DNA from 4 places in the Rhizobium sp. NZLR10 genome. Region 4 is predicted to be linked to each of the others. Evidence: riboswitches for the same ligand, from Rfam matches in the RefSeq annotation. Region 4 holds a riboswitch; each other region holds the start of a gene.
The links. Region 4 has a riboswitch for cobalamin ahead of bluB (5,6-dimethylbenzimidazole synthase). Riboswitches for the same ligand answer to the same signal wherever they lie in the genome.

Region 1: linked by a shared signal. The riboswitch ahead of HJB82_RS25605 (CbtB domain-containing protein) and the one ahead of bluB (5,6-dimethylbenzimidazole synthase) in region 4 are both predicted to bind cobalamin.
Region 2: linked by a shared signal. The riboswitch ahead of HJB82_RS07455 (ABC transporter substrate-binding protein) and the one ahead of bluB (5,6-dimethylbenzimidazole synthase) in region 4 are both predicted to bind cobalamin.
Region 3: linked by a shared signal. The riboswitch ahead of cobU (bifunctional adenosylcobinamide kinase/adenosylcobinamide-phosphate guanylyltransferase) and the one ahead of bluB (5,6-dimethylbenzimidazole synthase) in region 4 are both predicted to bind cobalamin.

The regions. Positions count from the first base shown of each region.
Region 1 is NZ_JABDWE010000020.1:29,168-34,054, reverse strand. Features, by position in the region: gene HJB82_RS25615 (bifunctional diguanylate cyclase/phosphodiesterase) at 1-1,161, opposite strand, end outside; gene HJB82_RS25610 (histidine phosphatase family protein) at 1,614-2,168, opposite strand; adenosylcobalamin (AdoCbl) riboswitch at 2,246-2,388, shown strand; gene HJB82_RS25605 (CbtB domain-containing protein) at 2,402-2,611, shown strand; gene HJB82_RS25600 (CbtA family protein) at 2,625-3,371, shown strand; gene HJB82_RS25595 (hypothetical protein) at 3,423-4,055, shown strand; gene HJB82_RS25590 (sulfite oxidase-like oxidoreductase) at 4,040-4,702, opposite strand.
Region 2 is NZ_JABDWE010000003.1:372,171-377,057, forward strand. Features, by position in the region: gene HJB82_RS07445 (cupin domain-containing protein) at 45-518, shown strand; gene blh (bifunctional sulfur transferase/dioxygenase Blh) at 1,054-2,334, shown strand; cobalamin riboswitch at 2,590-2,846, shown strand; gene HJB82_RS07455 (ABC transporter substrate-binding protein) at 3,020-4,036, shown strand; gene HJB82_RS07460 (iron ABC transporter permease) at 4,042-4,887, shown strand, end outside.
Region 3 is NZ_JABDWE010000016.1:122,760-127,646, reverse strand. Features, by position in the region: gene cobN (cobaltochelatase subunit CobN) at 1-125, opposite strand, end outside; gene cobW (cobalamin biosynthesis protein CobW) at 130-1,179, opposite strand; gene cobU (bifunctional adenosylcobinamide kinase/adenosylcobinamide-phosphate guanylyltransferase) at 1,184-1,708, opposite strand; cobalamin riboswitch at 1,840-2,236, opposite strand; gene HJB82_RS22840 (chloride channel protein) at 2,490-4,280, shown strand; gene HJB82_RS22835 (adenylate/guanylate cyclase domain-containing protein) at 4,307-4,887, opposite strand, start outside.
Region 4 is NZ_JABDWE010000021.1:6,437-11,323, reverse strand. Features, by position in the region: gene HJB82_RS26260 (DUF2865 domain-containing protein) at 1-948, shown strand, start outside; gene bluB (5,6-dimethylbenzimidazole synthase) at 953-1,642, opposite strand; cobalamin riboswitch at 1,684-1,869, opposite strand; gene HJB82_RS26250 (MFS transporter) at 2,226-3,641, shown strand; gene HJB82_RS26245 (HAMP domain-containing methyl-accepting chemotaxis protein) at 3,865-4,887, shown strand, end outside.

The sequences.
Region 1 (4,887 bases), on a different contig from region 4:
GACTTCCAGGCGCTGCGGCGGCAGCCGGCTTGCCGAAAGCACCTTGAGAATGCGCGAGGTCAACAGCCTGTCTTCCATCTGGACCGGCGAGACGTTGAAAGACAATGTCACATGCTCGGGCCAGGTGAGTGCATCGCTGCAGGCCTGAGCAAGGAGATCCTCGAACAGCGCAGTGATCATGCCGGTTTCCTCGGCGATATCGATGAAGACCGGAGGCGGAATGTTGACGCCATCGTCGCCGATCCAACGCGCCAACGCCTCGAAGCCGCAGAGCTGACCGGTCTTCAGGTCGATCAGCGGCTGATAGAAGGGTTTGATCGCCTTATTGGCGATTGCCGCGCGCAGCCGGGTTTCCAGTGCAGCGCGTTCCGTTACCTTGTCCTGCATTGCAGGTTCGAAAACGAAATAGTGGTTGGGTCCTCGAGATTTCGCCTCGTACATGGCGAGGTCGGCACGATGAGCGGCATCTTCCAGCGGTTCGGCTCGCTCGGCCCAACGGTCATAGCCGACGCTGGCGCCGACTTCGACGGCAAAACCATCGATATGGATCGGCCGGGTGACGGCTTGGATCAGCAGCCTGGCAAAACGCTCCTCGCGCTGCGCCGTCAGAGCAAAGGCGACAATGATGAATTCGTCGCCGCCGAAGCGATAGACGCAATCGGCGTTGCCGAGCGCGCAGATCCGTCTGGCAACCTCGATCAACAGAACGTCGCCGCCCTTGTGACCGACGAGATCGTTGACCTTCTTGAAGCCGTCGAGATCGACGGAGAAGATGGTGACGTTGCGGCTCCACTCTTCGACCTCGTACTCGTCGTCCTTGACTGGCCGTGAGAGAATCTTGCGCTCGAAGGCGTAGCGGTTCGGCAGTTTGGTCAGATGGTCGTGGGTGGCGGTCCAATCGGCCTTCGCCTGAGCGGCGGCGCGCAGTTCGGTTTCCTTGCGCAGGTCGGCGATGCGCAGCACCGAATAGATGAAGCTCATGGCGCCGGCGATACCGAGCGCCAGAACGAGCTTGTCGGCGCCGTATTCGCCGAAACCGGTCATGAAGAAGACAAGGCTGTCGTCAAGCTGCAACAGCGCGCCGAGGAGCCAGAGGGTTATCCCAAGCCCGACAATCGACACGCATTGCCTTCCGGCCTTGCTTTGGAAAAACACCGGCATATGGTCTTCTCCGACTCCACCCGCGCCGAAGTAATCATGAAAGTCTGAAATGTTCGTTGAAACCAGAAGGCGAATTATCAGAGGGGCAGCCTATGGCTGTGCCGTGGAGGGACTGAGGGCGCTTTCGCGGAACCGGGTAAAACGCTGAGCGCGATCGTCGTCGTGGTTGCAGACCGGCAGGCGGGGGAAAGAACGAAGGCGAGCGTGCCGTGGCACCGCTCGCCCTTTTCGTGCTTCAGGCGGTAACGATCAGCAGCGGTACGCTGACGATGAGACCGACCAGAACCGCAATTGTGGCGACACGCACCAAACGCAGGCGCCGCGTGCGCTCCCCACTCCAGTCATATGTCATGTCTTCCATCTCCTTGGGACAAGGAAGTAGTCCCGGTAGAACCGGGTTCAATAGAGATGACGCGATTTGCTTGTGTAAGGCTGGATAAAATGAGGGATCGCTAATGCTGGAATCGCAGAGACCAGCGCCGTCCATTGCTGGTCATGCGAACAATGCCAAGCGGCTCGACGTCGACGAGCCAGAAGGAGGAGAGCGGCGCCTGAAGTACGTACGCGATCGCCGCTCGGATGACGGCCGCGTGGCTGACGGCGATCACACGGCCGCCGAGAGCGGATTCATTGTCCATCCAACCGCCGACACGTGTTCTGAGATCAACAAGGCTCTCGCCCCCGTGCGGAGCCGCTTCAGGATCGCACATCCAGGCCATGAGGTTCTCCGGCTCTTCTGCCTCGATCGCTGCGATCGACCTGCCGGCCCAGCGCCTGTGATCGCAGTCGCGAAGCGCCTGATCTATCCGGGCGTCGAGGCCGAGGGCTTCGGCCGTCTGGCGGGCGCGCAAAGCCGGGCTGGTGACAATACGATCGGCGCGGGGCAGGGCGGTCATCCTGGCCGCTTCTTCCGCGGCCTTGTTGTCCAGCGGTTCATCGAGCGGGAACAGGGCCTTGCGGCTCGCTGCAGTCGCGCCGTGGCAGATCCAGATAAGACGCGTATTCACGGTCGTTGCGATCTCCGGATAGCGGTGGGAACAGCCCTTCGCCGCTTCATGAAGTTTCGTTGACAGGCTCTTCGGCCTGCAGATATAACCGTGCTGTTGCGGGTTTGGAAGCCGGTGTAAATCCGGCACGGTCGCGCCGCTGTGACCAGCGTGTCGAAGGTTCTTCGCGCTGGAAGTCAGACCCTGCCGCATAAGCACTCTTTCGACTGAACGCGTCATTCCCGGAGGAATACATGTCTGACACCACTTTTGCGCCCGTCGCGGCACCGGCGCCAATCCCGGTAGGAGAAATCCTGCCTTGGGCGATCTTCGGCGGCCTGTTGATGCTGATCGCCATCTATTTCGTCGGCACCGAGGAAGGCGCGATGGCGCTGTTCAACGGCATGTATGTGCACGAATTCGTGCATGACGGCCGTCATCTCCTCGGCTTTCCCTGCCACTAAGGGGGATCCTGACATGGTCGGAAATCTTCTACTTCGCGGCATGCTCGCGGGGCTGATCGCTGGCATTCTGGTTTTTGCTTTCGCGCATATCTTCGGCGAGCCGCTGGTCGATGCGGCGATCGCCTTCGAGGAGGCGAGCGCCCAGGCGGCGGGCGAAGCTGCCGAACCTGAGATCGTCAGCCGTGCCACGCAGGCCGGTCTTGGCCTCTTCACCGGCGTCATGGCCTACAGCATTGCCGTCGGCGGGCTTTTCGCGCTCGCTTTCGCTTTCGTGCACGGCCGCATCAGCAGGCTTTCGGCACGCGGCACCTCGGCGGTCATCGCCCTTGCCGCCTTCGTGGCGATCGTCGTCGTTCCCGGTATCAAGTATCCGGCCAATCCGCCGGCGGTCGGCAATCCCGATACGATCGGCGTCAGGACCGAGCTGTTCTTCCTGATGATCGTCGTCTCGATCGCTGCTTTGATTGCCGCGGTGGCGCTGTCGCGGCGCCTTTCCGAGCGTTTCGGTCTGTGGAACGGGGCGATCATCGCCGGCATCACCTATCTCGTCTTCATGGGCCTGGTGCTCTATTTGCTGCCGTCGATCAACGAAGTGCCGGAGAAGTTCTCGGCGATGGTGCTCTGGCGTTTCCGCACGACCTCGCTCGGCATGCAGGTGATCCTCTGGGCAACGCTCGGTCTTGGCTTCGGAGCGCTGGCGGAAAAGCTGCTTGCCGTGAAGGGCGGGCAGCGGGCTCGACCGGCACCGGCATTTCACTGAACGCATCGAGGGGCGCCGCCTTGCCGGCGCCCTCAAGTTTTTCGAGCGAGTATGAAAAGCAGCAAAACCATATCGATTCTGTCGACGGCGTTTGCCGCCGCCGCTTGGTTTTGTGCGGTTGGCGAAAACGCGCTTGCCCATAGCCGCAGCGTCGGCGGCAGCGATACCGGCCTCGATATCCCGGAAATCTCGCATGGCGAGATGGCGGTGATTTCAGACTACCGCGGCGAAATTATCGGGTTGGCGTCACGCGCGACTGATACAAACGAGCTGTTCCGGCGCGTTCTGAACTATGCCGAAATCCAATATTCCTATTGTCTCTGGGGGCGGATGCCGGGCAGCGTGAGCGACGAGGAGAGCCCGTTCAACGAATGTGCTCATGCTTATCTCGCGGCGGCCAAGGCGGTATTGCTTGAGATGCGTGAGATGCCGCGGGAGGCCGTTGCGGCTAATGAAATCATTTCCGCGGTCGATGCCGACATGGTGCGGCGCAGCCTGGCACTCATCACTTGCAGGTTCAGCGGCGAGGCCTTCAACACAGCCGATGTCGTCAAGCCGCGCTGGAGCAAAGTGCCGTTTCATCCCGCCAGCATGGCGTCGCTGACGGGGCTCGCCGCTCTGTTCGCCCTTGTGACGTTTGCGCTGGGCCGCTTTCTGCGGCCGAAGGCTCAATCGTCGGAATAGCGCTGCTCGCGCCACGGATCGCCATAGATGTGGTAACCGTTCTTTTCCCAAAAGCCGGCCTGGTCGGCGGGCATCAGCTCGATGCGGCGCAGCCATTTGGCGCTTTTCCAGAAATAGAGATGCGGTACGACGAGGCGCATCGGGCCGCCGTGATCCGGCGTCAGCGGCAGGCATTCCCACGATGTCGCAAGGATCGCATCCTCGGCGGCGAAATCGGCAAGCGGCAGGTTGGTGGTATAGCCGTCATAACTCGTCAGCATGACGTAACCGGCTTCGGGCTTTGGCATGGCGCGATCGAGCAGATCGCGGGTCGAAACGCCTTTCCATTTGTTGTCGTAGCGCGACCAGGTGGTGACGCAGTGGATATCGCTGACCTTGGTGCTCTGCTCGATCGCCTGGAAGTCGGTCCAGGTTAGGGTGAGCGGCGTTTCGACGAGGCCGCGCAGCTCGAGACGCCAGCTATTCGTGGAGATGACGGGCTGCTGGCCGAGATCGAGCACCGGCCAGTTTTTGACGAGGTGCTGGCCGGGCGGCAGGCGCTCAGCTTCGGGACGGCTGATGCGGCCGGTCAGGAATTTACCTTCAGCCGCCCATCGACGCTTGGAGCTGGTGAGCTTGCTGTCGGCGGGCGTCTGGTCGTCGCTCATGATCGGGTTCCCTACAATGCCGCAATAGGACATCGGCCTTTGCCGGGTGTCAAGTTTCGACGGGCCCTTGGAAATCACTGTGGGTATTATTAGACTTGTGCCGTCGGGTATGCCTCACTGGGGAGTGGAGGCAGAAAGGGGAGGAGCAGGATCTGTCTTCGAGATATCGTGCGATAGCGGCGCTG
Region 2 (4,887 bases), on a different contig from region 4:
GTGACGACGCGGCCGTTGGCAAAAGCTTGCCGAGGGAGGTAGAAATGTCGAGTTTCAGGAGCGCCGTGGTTTCTTTGCCCGGTAAGGAGCGGTTGGCGAGAACGCCCTTCGGCGCGAGGATCGTCATCCATGCCACGGCCAAGGAGACCGGCGGCGCGTTCGGGATGTGGGAAACCTTCACCCCGCCGGGTCATGGTCCGGCCCCGCACACGCATACGCGGGAGACGGAAGTCTTTCGAGTCATCCATGGGCTCTACCAATTTCAATGCGGCGACGAGGAGTTCGATGCGCCTGCGGGAAGCGTCGTCGTTCTGCCGCCGCATGTACAGCACAGCTGGCGAAACATAAGCGACGAACCCGGTCAGATGTTCGGCATGGTGACGCCGGGCGGATGTGAGCAATTGTTCATCGATATCGACGCCTTCGGTGCTGATACGCCCGCGAAAATCGCGGTGATCGAAGCGCGATTGGGGATCATCAACGACATGACGCTGGCGCTCGGATTGAAGAGCCCATGATGGCGCTGATCGACCATCGCGGCCTTGCGTAAGATTGACAACGGAGCTTATGGGGGCGGCGTCCTCCAACGCTGCTCATCCTTGAGGTGCGGAGCCCGCAGGGCGGAGCCTCGAAGGACACGCGGCGGCACTGCTCCGCATCAATATTGCCGCCGCGCCGAGCGTCCGCCTCGTCCTTCGAGGCTCCTTCGGGGCACCTCAGGATGAGGCTCTCTTGGGGGGCGCCGGGGCTGGCGGAAAAGGGCAGGATGCGGAAGCTTTGCCGACCAGGTGAATGCTATCGGCTCGATGTCTGACGCCCACTCTCGCTCTATTCCCGCGCCATCGCCCGCCAGGCGACCGGCGGGATGGCGAAGGCGCGGGAGAAGGCGCGGTTGAAGGCGGCTTCGATGGCGTAGCCGGCATCATTCAGGTTTGCGGACTTGCCGCAGGCGCGGGGAACGCCAGGCGGCTATTCTTGCGCTCGGCAATATACTTGTGAGATTGTATCGATATACATGCGATACTGCATGATGCAGGTAGCATGGGGGCTTCGATGACATCCGTGAGGGTCAATGAGCTGATATCGGTGACGGGACAGCCCGATGCCGCGGGCTTTGCCGCTTTTGCGGCAAACGGCTTTGCCGGCGTCATCAATGCCCGGCCGGATGGCGAGGAGCCGGGGCAGCCTGGCAATGCCGCGGAAAAGGCTGCTGCTGCTGCCGCGGGGCTCGCCTACAGCTTCGTGCCGGTGAAAGGGGCCGAGATCACCGAGGCCGATATCCGCGCTTTCCAGATGGCGATGACGCAGGCGAAGGGGCCGGTCGTTGCTCATTGCAAGAGCGGCACACGGGCGCTGACGCTCTATGTGCTGGGAGAGGTGCTCGACGGGCGGATGCAGCCCGGAGAGGTCGAGGTCTTCGGCCAAAGACTCGGCTTCGATCTTGCCGGCGCACGCCGCTGGCTGGAAAAGCGGGCTGGGCAGGCGGCTGGTGTGAAGGCTTTCTTCGAGCCCCGCAGCTGCAGCGTGCAATATGTCGTTTCAGACCCGGTGACAAAACGCTGTGCCATCATCGACCCGGTGCTCGATTTCGACGAGATGTCGGGCGCGACGGGAACGGCGAATGCCGACGCCATCCTCGCTCATATTGACAGCGAGGGGCTGACGGTCGCGTGGATCCTCGACACGCATCCGCATGCCGATCATTTCTCCGCCGCGCATTACCTCAAGAGAAAGACCGGCGCGCCGACGGCGATCGGCGCCCATGTCACCGACGTCCAGGTGCTCTGGAAGGAGATCTACAACTTGCCGGCACTCGAAACCGACGGCTCGCAGTGGGACCGGCTGTTTGCCGATGGCGACACCTTCGAGATCGGTGGGCTTGAAGCCCGTGTGATGTTTTCGCCCGGCCATACGCTTGCTTCGGTGACCTATCTGATCGGCGATGCCGCCTTCGTGCACGACACCGTATTTACGCCGGATTCCGGCACGGCGCGCACGGATTTCCCCGGCGGCAGCGCCAGCGCCCTCTGGCACTCGATCCAGGTCATCCTGTCGCTGCCCGATGAGACCCGGCTCTTTTCCGGCCACGACTATCAGCCCGGCGGGCGCCACGCGCGCTGGGAAAGCAAGGTGGCCGCCCAGAAAAACGGTAACCCGCATATATCAGGCATCGACGAGGCCGGCTTTGTGGCGCTGCGCCAGGCGCGCGACCGCACGCTGCCGAAGCCGAAACTGATGTTGCACGCGCTACAGGTGAATATTCGGGGAGGCAGATTGCCGGAGCCGGAGGGAAATGGGCGGCGGTATCTGAAGATACCGCTGGATGCGTTGTAGCAAGAAGTAGCGTGCGGCGTGCTTCGAGGTTTCGCCCTCTCGGGCTGCGCACATCAGCATCAGGGACGTTGGCGGATGCCGCGCTCACGACAGCGGGAACGGGAGAAAGCGGCGCCAACGCTCAAGAGAGCCTCATCCTGAGGAGGCGAGGATGCAGGTATTACACCGGCCAACAGGCCCCCTACGTTCCGTCTCTATTTTTCACCCGCACGAACCCAATCCTCCGCAATAGGCATTGACGTCTTGCGGGCAGGCGACGTAACTGGGGGCGACGGTTCCCTGAAGATGACTCCAAGGGGATTAATAGGGAACACGGTAAGGACGACCCAGCAGGGACCGAGACCGTGGCTGCCCCCGCAACTGTATGCGGATTGTCGATCATCTCAGGTGTGGCCAGCGACTGGCCATCTCTGAAGGGCTTATAGCCCTGCCACTGCGAGATATCGCGGGAAGGCGGATGAACCGACGGATATCCGCAAGCCAGGAGACCTGCCGTCAATCACGATCCAATCAACCGGGCGGGGATGCCCGGACAAGGAACAGACATGATTGACCTTCTGAACCTTCGCCGAATTTCGGCATGCATCCGTCTCGATTGGGCCTCCTGCGGTTAGCGCACGTATCACCGTGCCTTCGGCCGCGGGTGCGGCATAACCATGCTTTTTCTCTTCAATCGAGGTTTTTCATGCGCCAGATTCTCGCCACCATGACATTTGCCTTCGGGCTGATCGGCCTTGCGGCACCGAGCCTTGCCGCCACCCAATATCCTTTGACCATCACCAATTGCGGTCAGCAGGTGACGTTCCAGAAGGCGCCGTCGAAGATCGTTTCGATCGGCCAGGGCATGACTGAAATTCTCTTCTCGCTCGACCTTGCCGAGAAGATTGCTGGTACGGCCGTCTGGGTAGGTCCCGTCCTGCCGCAATATGCCGAGGCTAACAGCAAGATAAAGCGTCTCGCCGACAATGATCCGAGCTTCGAATCCGTTGTTGGGCGGGAGCCCGACCTGGTGGCGGCCGAGTTCGAATGGCATGTCGGCGCGCAGGGCTCCGTCGGCAAGCGGGAGCAGTTCCAGGATCTCGGGATCAATACCTATCTCGCGCCGGCCGATTGCGTCGCCAAGGTCAACACCGATGGCGGCGACGGTGTGCGCAAGGAGCTGTTCACGATGGAGCTGGTCTACCGTGAGATCGCCGAGCTCTCGGAGATCTTCGACGTGAGGGAGCGCGGCGATGCGCTGATTTCCAAGTTGAAGAAGCGCGAGGCGGATGCCGTCGCGTCGATATCAGGCGCATCGGGCAAGAACCTGCCCATCGTCTTCTGGTTCTCCAGCAAGCAAGTCAATGGCGATGCTTTCATCGCTGGCAAGAACAGCGCGCCTGCCTATATCCTGAAGGCGATCGGCGCCAGGAATGTCGTGACAACCGAAGAGGAATGGCCGCTGGTTGGCTGGGAAACCATTTCTCAGGTGAACCCGGCGGTTATCGTGTTGGCGACCATGGACCGGCGCCGCTACGCCGCCGACGATCCGAAGGTCAAGATCGATTTTCTCGAGAACGACCCGGTGACCAAGGAGCTTGACGCGGTCAAGAACGAGCACTTCGTGATGATGGACGCGCAATCGATGAACCCGACGATCCGTACGATCGACGGCATCGAGACCTTGGCGAACGGCATCAAGTCCTTCGGTCTCTCGCAGTGAAGGCAATGTCGGTCAGACAACACGGATGGTGGGCGCTTGGCGCGCTCACCATTTCTGCCTTTCTGCTTCTCGGCCTGATGATCAGTCTCGCTGTTTCGATCGGGGAGATCGCGATCCCGCTAGCGACCACGGCGGAGGCGGTGTCGAACCGGCTGTTCGGCACGGATTTCGAGCTCAGCCGCATCCACCAGGGCATCGTCTGGGATTATCGGCTGAGCCGGGCGCTGGTTGCGGCCAGCGCCGGCGCGTCGCTCTCGCTCTGTGGCGCCGTGCTGCAGGCGCTGCTGCGCAATCCGCTGGCCGAACCCTACGTGCTCGGCATCTCTGCCGGCGCCTCGACGGGAGCGGTGTGCGTGATGATCCTCGGCTTCGGCTACGGTGTTTTCGGCCTGTCGAGCGGCGCCTTCATCGGCGCGGTCATCGCCTTTCTGCTGATCGGCTTCCTTGCGACGGGTGCGGGGGGAACCGGCGAGCGCATCATCCTTTGCGGCGTCGCCGGCTCGCAGCTCTTCAATGCGCTGACCTCCTACATAGTGACGACATCGGCGAATGCCGAGCAGGCGCGCGGCATCCTGTTCTGGCTTCTGGGGTCGCTCAGCGGCGTGCGCTGGCCGGATGTCTATCTCTCGGTGCCGATCGCGCTTGCCGGCTTCGTCATCTGCATGGTCCATGTCAGGGCGCTCGACGCCTTCTCCTTCGGCACGGATGCGGCGGCCTCGCTCGGCATTGCCGTGCGCCGCGTCCAGATCCTGCTGTTCGGCCTGACGGCGGCGATGACGGCAAGCGTCGTCAGCGTGGTGGGCTCGATTGGCTTCGTCGGCCTCGTCATTCCGCATGCCGCCCGCTTTCTC
Region 3 (4,887 bases), on a different contig from region 4:
GCTGCGATGGCGGCAAGCTCGCTGTCGGCGGCCGACAGGAACACGATATCGCCCGGCGTCTGCCCGAGGTCGATCGCCTCCTCGCAGTCGCTGATCGTTCCCTGTTGGGCCAGAAGCAGATGCATGGGATTACGCCAGCGCCTCGATCGCCGCCCTAACAGCGTCCTGGTCCATCTCGTGCAGACCGATGACCACGAGGCGCGTGGCGCGCGTTTCGCTCGGGGCCCAGGCACGGTCGAAATAATGGTCGATGCGGCTGCCGACGGCCTGGATCTGCAGGCGCATCGGCTTGCCGGCGACATCGACGAAACCCTTGAGACGCAGTACGTCATGGTCGGCGATAATCGTCTTCAGGCCAGCAATGAAGCCGGCGGGATCGGCGACCGGGCCGAGTTCGACGACGAAGCTGTCGAATTCGTCATGGTCGTGCGGCGCGCCGTCCTCATGCTCCAGCTCGTGATGCGATTTGCGGTTGGCGACATCGTCCTCCGTGCCGATGCCGAGGCCGAGCAGAATTCCGGCCGACACCTCGCCATTTTTCGCCTCGATCATCACCGGCTTGCGCACCGTGCGGGAGGCGACCTCGTCGCGAACCCTGATAAGGCCGGCAGCGTCGATCAGGTCGGTCTTGTTGAGTACGATCAGATCGGCGCAAGTCAGCTGATCCTCGAACAACTCCTCGATCGGGCTTTCGTGATCGAGCGATTCATCTGCGCCGCGCGCCGCCTCGACGGCATCGTGGTCGTCGGCGAAACGGCCGGCGGCGACAGCCGCGCTGTCGACCACGGTAATGACGCCATCGACCGTCACCTGGGTGCGAATGTCAGGCCAATTGAAGGCCGCGACCAGCGGCTGCGGCAGGGCAAGGCCCGAGGTTTCGATGACGATATGGTCGGGCCGCTGTTCACGCTCGAGCAACTTCGTCATCGTCGGGATGAAATCGTCGGCGACGGTGCAGCAGATGCAGCCATTGGTCAGCTCGATGATATCGTCCTCGGTGCAATTGTCAGCGCCGCAGCCCTTCAGCACCTCGCCATCGACGCCGAGATCGCCGAACTCGTTGATGATGAGCGCGATCTTTTTGCCGCCGGCATTGGTGAGCAGGTTGCGGATCATCGTCGTCTTGCCGGCGCCGAGAAAGCCGGTAATGACGGTTGCGGGAATTTTCTGCTGGTTCATGAACTTAACCCTTCATTTTCAACGGCAGGCCTGCCGCGATGAAATAGACTTCGGCGGCCTTGGCCGCAATTGATTGGTGCAGCCGGCCGGCATGATCGCGGAATTCCCGCGCCATGCGATTATCCGGCACGATGCCGAGGCCGACCTCATTGGAAACGAAAACGAGCTGCGCCTTCGCCTGCGGCAGAAAATCGGTGAGCGCGGCAAATTCCGCCGCCATATCGCGCTCATCCATCATCAGATTGGTGACCCAGAGTGTCAGGCAATCGATGAGCACGACGCCGCCCTCGCGGTCGATAGCGTCAAGCTTGCCGACGAGATCGAGCGGCTCTTCATGCGTCGTCCAGGACGGGCCGCGATCGGCTCTATGTTGGGCAATGCGCGCCTGCATTTCCTCATCCCAGGCGCGGCCGGTCGCGAGATAATGGCGGTCGAGGCCGATCGAAATGACAAGGGACTCGGCGAAGCGGGATTTCCCCGAACGGGCGCCGCCGAGGATGAAGACGGTGTTGGAGGGAGCGGTCGTCATGCGCAGACGCCCCTTTGGTGGGATGCCGCACCCCACCCACTCGATCGCGCCGCACAAGGCCGCGCCGAATTCAATCGTTCAGCCAAAACAACCTCCGTGCTGGCAGCGGGCCTCTTGCCCAGGGTTGGGCTTCTCGCCCGGCACGGGATGGCAGGTCTCCTGGCTCGCGGTTATCGGCCGCGATCGGGGCAGACCGGAAACCGGTCGCCCTGATCGTGCCAGCGGATCTGCCTCGCCTTCCCGGCTGCATCGATGAAAAGGTGGACGATTCGTAGACTTAAGAGGCGTCCGACCCCGGTTGATCATCATGCATGTCCAGTGGCTTTTCCGGCATGTCGCCCGTCCCGCCCGCTTGCATTATTGCAAGCCGCCGGCCGGAAGGGCTCGATGCCGGATGGAAGACCCTGACCGCTCTACAGTCGCGGGGTCGGCTGTGATGAAGGCGCCCGGCTTGGGTCCGCCCCGTCACATTCCCTTTTCATCCGGAAGGCGTAACACCGATCCGGAACCATCCGTTATATCCGAGGATGGTCAGGTGACCATCCGTTGAGGGATGGTTAGGCAAGCTCAGGGGTGAAGTCAACCGCCCTCGACGGCCGGCAGTGGCTAGACAGGCGAGGCAACGCCAGCAACACGACTTACCCTACCTAAAACATCGTCATTTATCAGATACTTACGTCACAAATATTTATCCAGGGCGCCGGCTTTTCGCCACAATTGCACTGCAAGCGGACTGCGCCATCGCCCTTGACCGGGCCTCTTCCTGCCTAGTTGTCTTGCCATGCTTATGCAATTGGATCGGCGCCGGTTCCGAGCGCTGCGTGTTTTCTTCGACCCGGGGCGGCTGCGGGCGCTGACCCGCCGCAGTGAGGTCGGCCTGTCGCTGGCGGGTGCCGTCGTCGGCATCACCTCGGGTCTCGCCGTCACCGGCATGAGCTACGTCTCCAATCAACTGCATCAGATGGTCTTCGGCATCGACGACAGCGAGCGGCTGAGCTCGTCGGTGATCGACGACAAGCTGCTGCTTCTCACTGCCCCCGTCATCGGTGGCGTCCTGCTCGGCCTGTTGCTGTTCGTACTGGCGAAACGGCGCAAGAAACCGATGGTTGACCCGATCGAGGCCAATGCGCTGCATGGCGGCCGCCTGTCCTTGACCGACAGCATCATCGTTGCCGTGCAGAACCTGATTTCCAACGGGTTCGGCGCCTCCGTCGGCCTCGAGGCCGGCTATACCCAGCTTGCCGCCGGCCTCGCCTCGAAATTCGGCCTGAAGCTGCAGCTTCGCCGCTCCGATCTGCGCACCCTCGTCGGCTGCGGCGCGGCGGGCGCTATCGCCGCTGCCTTCAACGCGCCGCTGACCGGCGCCTTCTACGCCTTCGAGCTGATCATCGGCACCTATACGATCGTCTCGCTGACCCCTGTGGTCGTCTCGGCCCTGGTTTCCACCCTCATCGCAAGGCTGCTCACCCACGGCGATTTCACCATCGACATCGGCAGCTTCGGCGCAGTCGTGCCGGCCGATTATATCCCGGCTATGCTGCTCGGTGGCTTCTGCGCTGGCGTCGGCATCCTGATCATGCAGGGCGTCTCCTTCGTCGAGGAGCTGGCGCGCAAGAGCTCGATCGCCCCGCCCTTCCGCCCGGCGCTCGGCGGCATCGTCGTCGGACTTCTGGCGATGATTTCGCCACAGGTGCTCTCGGCCGGCCACGGCGCGCTGCATCTCAATCTCTCCCGCGAGGTGGCGATCCCGGCGCTGATCGGCCTCTTCCTGTTGAAATCCCTGGCCTCGGCGATCTCGATCGGCTCCGGCTTCAGGGGCGGCCTGTTCTTCGCCTCACTGTTCATGGGCGCCCTGCTCGGCAAGCTCTTTGCCTATTGCGGCCCCTATTTCGCCGATGCGACGCTGACGCCCGTCATCTATGCCGTCGTCGGCATGAGCTCGCTCGCCGTCGCCGTCATCGGCGGGCCGCTGACGATGACGTTCCTGGCGCTCGAAATCACCGGCGATTTTCCGATCACCGCTCTAGTGCTCGCCGCCGTCATCACCTCCTCACTCGTCGTCCGCTCAACCTTCGGCTATTCCTTCGCCACCTGGCGCTTCCACCTGCGCGGCGAAAGCATCCGCAGCGCCCACGACGTCGGCTGGATCCGTAACCTGACAGTGGACAAGCTGATGCGCGCCGACGTCAAGACGGCAAGGGCGGGTATTTCGCTGGAGGAATTCAAGCAGGCCTTCCCGATCGGCTCGACCCAGCGCGTCATCCTCGTCGAGGAGAGCGACAAATATGCAGGCCTCGTGCTGGTGCCGGAGATCTACGCCAACCCGACCGACGTGCAGGACGAGGGCAAGACGCTTGCCGATTTCATCCACTACCGCAACGATTTCCTACAGCCACAGATGAATGCCAGGCAGGCGGCGGCGATCTTCGACAAGAGCGAAAGCGAAGCACTCGCCGTCGTCAACAACCTGATCGAACGCAAGGTGATCGGCCAGCTCAGCGAAAGCTATACGCTGCGCCGCTACAGTGAAGAACTTGACCGTCGCCGTCGTGAGGTCTCAGGCGAGATCTGAACTTGGTCGCGCCCTTGATCGGCGCTTCATGACACAGAGTTGGCGAGCTTGAAGACGTCGGCCCGCTTTGAAACTCCACGCAATTCGAACGACCCGAGATACTCGCAAGCCACCGTACAGTTGGCCGCGAAACTCTCCGACAGCAGAAGGTGCTGCTCAAGCGTACCGCAGAGTTTCTCCAGCCGCGAAGCCTCGTTGACCGCCCTGCCGATCACCGTGAAGTCGAGCCTGCCGTGAGCGCCGACATTTCCGTAGAAAAGCTCGCCGAGATGCAGCACGACATCGATGCCGATATCGGGGCCTCCATTGCGCGTCCGCTCGCGATTGAGCTCTTCGTTTGCCTTCAGCAGATTCTGTGCCGAAGCCAACGCAGCCTTACACGCCCTTTGCGGATCCTCGGCGTCCGTCGGAAAGATCGCCAGCACGCTGTCGCCCATGAACTTGAGGATCTCGCCGGAATTTTCCTCGACATGCCGGTCGATCAGCTCGAAATGCTCGTTGAGAAACCCGACGATGTCGCCTGGCTGGTAGGCCTCGGTCAGCGCCGTGAAATTGCGGAGGTCGGCAAGCAGGATGGCGGCATCGATGGAGCCACCCATTCCCCTGC
Region 4 (4,887 bases):
TATTCCAGCGCCATGGCCGAGCAGAACCTCGAGCTGCGCAAGGTTCGCAACGACCTGCGCAGTTACGGCTGCACCTCGGGCAGCATGGTGGTGATCGGCGGCCAGAATGCCGATTATTGCGCCGAGCTCTCGGACTCCGAAGCCCGAATGATCGACAATATCGGTTACCTCCAGGATCGCCGCAACGAGCTGACCGGCCGGAACGGCGCCGATGACGGCGCCCGGCGGGAGCTGATGTCTGCGCTCGATAGCAATGGCTGCAACAGCGAGAATTTCTATGCGCCTGACGAGCGCAGCGCCAACGACCCTGCCCCGAGCGTCGAGGAACAGGCGATGCGCTCCGATACCTTCATACCGCTCGGCGGTGGTGAGGAGGCCGACCCGCGCTACGGCCTGCCGCGAGCCGAGATGCTGTCGCCGGTCAGCACCATGTGCGTGCGCAGCTGCGATGGCGGTTTCTTCCCGATCAGCTCGAACGCCACTTCGGTCGATTTCGGCCGCGATGCCCAGACCTGCGCCAAGATGTGCCCGGGGATCGAAACCCAACTGTTCTATCGCGAGGTGACGAGCACCGAAGCCTCGAACATGATCTCGGTCGCGACCGGCACACCCTACAGCGCCATGAAAAACGCTTTTGCCTACAAGAACCGCACGCCCGGCGAAAAGACCTCCTGCGCCTGCAATCTCACCGCCTATTATGACGAGATGCGCGGCAAGCAGGCGGTAAGCCAGCCGCCGCAACAAGGCTCGATCACCACCATCCACACCAATCCGCCGGTGAAGGATGGTACGGCTGCCGCGCCGCAGCCATCCGTGCCGGAGCGCCCGTACGACCCAACGCAGAACAAGGTCCGCCAGGTCGGCCCGCAGTTCCTTGCCGGTGACCAGGGCTCGATCGATCTCGCCAATCCTGCCGCACCTGGCCCCCAACCCCAGCAGCAGCAGTAATTGGCTACGGCTCGGTCCGCCCCCAGCCGTCGTGGAAGACGAGTTCCTCGAGCGGCAGCCGCTGCCGCCAACCTTTGACGGAGAGTTCCGGCTGATCATAGAGCCGATCGACAAAACCGGCGCAGAGCCAGGCGACCACCTCGATATGCTCGGGTATGCCGAGAATCGTTTTCAGGTCGCCTTCGTGAAAGATGCTGACCCAGCCGATACCGATCCCTTCGGCGCGCGCCGCAAGCCAGAGATTCTGGATGGCGCAGACGGTGGAATAGCTATCCATCCGCGGATTGTGCGTCCTCCCCAGCACCACGCTGCCGCTGCGCGTGGGATCGCAGGTCACGCAGATGCCGAGCGGCGCCTCTGCGATGCCTTCGAGCTTGAGGGAGCGGTAGGCCTGCTGCCGTTCGCCCTCAAACATCAATGCCGCCTCTTCGTTCGCCTTGGCAAAGGCATCGCGGACGCGCGCGCGCACCGTTGGACTTTTCACCAGAATGAAATTCCACGGCTGCATGAAGCCGACGGAGGGTGCGTGATGAGCGGCCGTCAGCAGCCGTTCCACGACGTCGTCCGGCAAGGGGTCAGGCAGGAACTGGCTGCGAACGTCGCGCCGCGTCAAGATCGCATGATAGACGGCCTCGCGTTCGGCCAAGGAAAAACCGGACGCCGCCGGAAGGGCATCCTCATCAAAGGGTCGCATCGTCAAATCCCCAACAACGCAACCGCCCGCCGTCCGCGCGGGTTGGGTCTATCTTGCCAGGCCGGTCTTCTGACTTGGCGTCATCCGTCTGCCGCAGCCTTCCCGGCAAAGCCAGTGGCATGATTAGCGGCAGACGTCAGCCTTACAGCGTTGGGCACGTTCCGGTCTTGCACCGGATTCCCGATTCTCCCGCCTGGCCGGCGGGCACCTGACGGCGCATCTATTTCAGGAAAGCAGCGCTACGGCAAGCCGGGAGTCCCCTTCTCCCCAGCGGGGAGAAGGTGGCCCGAAGGGTCGGATGAGGGGGCCGCACGGCACACCATTCATTGCCCTTCGCCCGCGCTCACCGCATTCGCGACTTCGCCGCTCACCCCCTTGTATCTGCACGTTAGAGATTTTGTGCGATGGAACCCTCTCCTAAACAGCAAGAAACGGACACCCATCTGATTTGATCACCCGCGTCGGTTTGAAGCGGCTCGGCAGGCCGCAGCGTCGATTGTTTCTATATCCTAGCCGCTGGCGAAGGCGTATGGCTGAACAATCCACACCAGCATCCCGGTTGCCCGTGCCCCGCTTCACCCCGATGATCCTTGCGGTCGCCCTGTTCATGGAACAGATGGATTCGACCGTCATAGCCACCAGCCTGCCGGCGATCGCGGCCGATATCGGCACCTCGCCGATTGCGCTGAAGCTCGCCGTCACCAGCTATCTCGTGGCGCTGGCGATCTTCATCCCGATCAGCGGCTGGATGTCGGATCGGTTCGGCGCGCGTAACATCTTCCGTTTGGCGATCTTCGTTTTCATGATCGGCTCGGTCGCCTGCGCCTTTTCAAACTCGATCGCGGCCTTCGTCGTCGCGCGGCTGATCCAGGGCGCCGGCGGCTCGATGATGACGCCGGTCAGCCGCCTGCTGCTGGTCAGGGGAACGCCGCGCCACGAACTCGTCGATGCCATGGCCTGGCTGACCATTCCCGCGCTGATCGGCCCGATGATGGGCCCGCCGATCGGCGGTTTCCTCACCACCTATCTCAGCTGGCACTGGATCTTCTGGATCAACGTGCCGATCGGCGTGCTCGGCATCATCCTCGTCACGCGTTTCCTGCCGGCGGTCGGGCGGCGCAGCCCGCGGCCGATGGATTTTCCGGGCTTCTTCCTCTGCGGCATCGGCTTTTCCGGCTTCGTCTTCGGCCTGTCGGTGATCAGCCTGCCGGCCGTGCCCGTGATCTACGGGTATGTCACGGTGGCTATTGGCATCCTTGCCGGCCTCCTCTATCTCCTCCATGCCCGCCGCGCGCCCTATCCGCTTCTCGATCCGAAGATGTTCCGCTACCCGATGTTCCGAGCAGCGATCCTCGGCGCCTCGAATTTCCGCATGGGGCTCGGCGCTCTGCCTTTCCTGATGCCGCTGATGCTGCAGCTCGGCTTCGGCCTGACGCCGCTGCAATCAGGCTCGGTCACTTTCGTCAGCGCGCTCGGCTCCATGGGCTCGAAATTCGCCGCTTCGCGCACCTTCAATGCCTTCGGCTTCCGCACCGTGATATCGATCACCACCTTGCTGGCGGCGATCTTCCTCGGCATCAACGGCCTCTTTACCGTCGAAACGCCGCTGTATTTGATCATGGCCTGTCTGCTGATCGGCGGCCTGTTCCGCTCGATGGCCTTCTCGGGCGTCAACGCCATGGCCTTCGGCGATGTCGATGACGCCGACAGCAGCCAGGCAACCGCAATCAACGCCGTTGCCCAGCGGATCTCCATGGCAATGGGTGTGGCGATTGCCGGAGGCATCCTCGAAATTTCGAGCAGCTTCCACGGCGGCAGGCTGCTGGTATCGGATTTCCACATCGCCTTTTTCAGCGTCTCGGCGATTTCGGCGCTGGCCTGCATCACCTTCCTGCGCCTGCCGCGCGATGCCGGCGCCGAACTGACGACGCGCCGCCGCAAACGCCGCCAGCCCGAGCCCGAGCCCGAGCCCGAAGAGGCAATCGCGGAAAACAGCTGAGCAAGCCAAATCCCCGGCGGGCGCAATGGCGGATACGTGTGCTCCGGCATCCCTTTCCACTTTATGATTTATTCACACATCAAAGACACACTGCGTTTGCGCGTTTTGGGTTGCTATCAGACATGGGCATGAGTGCTCGTGATGTGACCGTCAGCGGCGATGCCCGTGTTGATACGCCGGTCGGGAACATCGCCGACCGAGCCGCAATTCCAGGCCCCGCGGAATGTTCCAATTTTTGAAAACGATGCCTCTGACAGCCAAGCTGGCGGCGATTATCGTTGCCGTCAATCTTTGCGGCATTTCCGCCTTCGCCACCTACACCTGGATGTACGAAACCAAGGCGTTAATCGACGGCGCCAAGGCAAACTGGTCCAAGGATGCGGAGCAGTTTGCGTCGCTGGCCGCGGGCGGCGTGAAATGGGGCAAGGCCAACGCCGTGCGTGAGGCCTATTCGCTTTACCGCGACGATCCATCACTCGATCTTGTGCAGTTTGCCGCCTTCAACGCCGAACCTTCGGCCGTCGATACCTGGACACGCGACGGCATCAGCGGCTTGCCCGCACCGGCCGATCTGGCAAAGAGCCTGAGCGCGAAGCCTGAGAAAACCACGATCGACGACAGCGGAATATCTGCCGGCGTTGTGACGATCATCGCGCCGCTTCCGTTGGATAAATCGGGCAAGGCGACCGGTTATGTCGTTACGAACTGGTCTGTCGAAAAAATCGCTGCCGAAGTCAGGCAGAAGGTTCTGATTTCGCTGCTGACGCAGTTCATGATCACCGCCATGGCCGTTGTCGCTTTCCTTCTCGCTATGCGCAGCCTCGTCGGCCGGCCGATCCGGATCATCAGCGAACGGATCAGCGCCTTGCAGAAAGGCGATCTGGCCTCTCCCGTCACCTACAGGGAAAATGGCGATGAGATCGGGTTCCTGGCACGTGCCTTGGAAGTCTTCCGTAACGAGGCAATTGCCAAGGTCGAGAGAGAGCAAGCCGCTGCCGAGCAGAGCGCCTCGTTCGATGTCGAACGGGCACGCAACGCATCGTTGACGGAAGAGGCCAACAACGCTCAGCGGCTGGTCATGAACGCGCTCGCCAATGAATTGGAAAAGCTTGCCGCCGGTGACTTCTCGATACACTTGGCCGATCTCGGCCCCGAATTCGATAAACTGCGGCAGGATTTCAACCGCATGGTCGAAGCGGTCGCGGCAGCACTGACGGAGATCAAGACCGCTTCCGTTGCGGTTGAA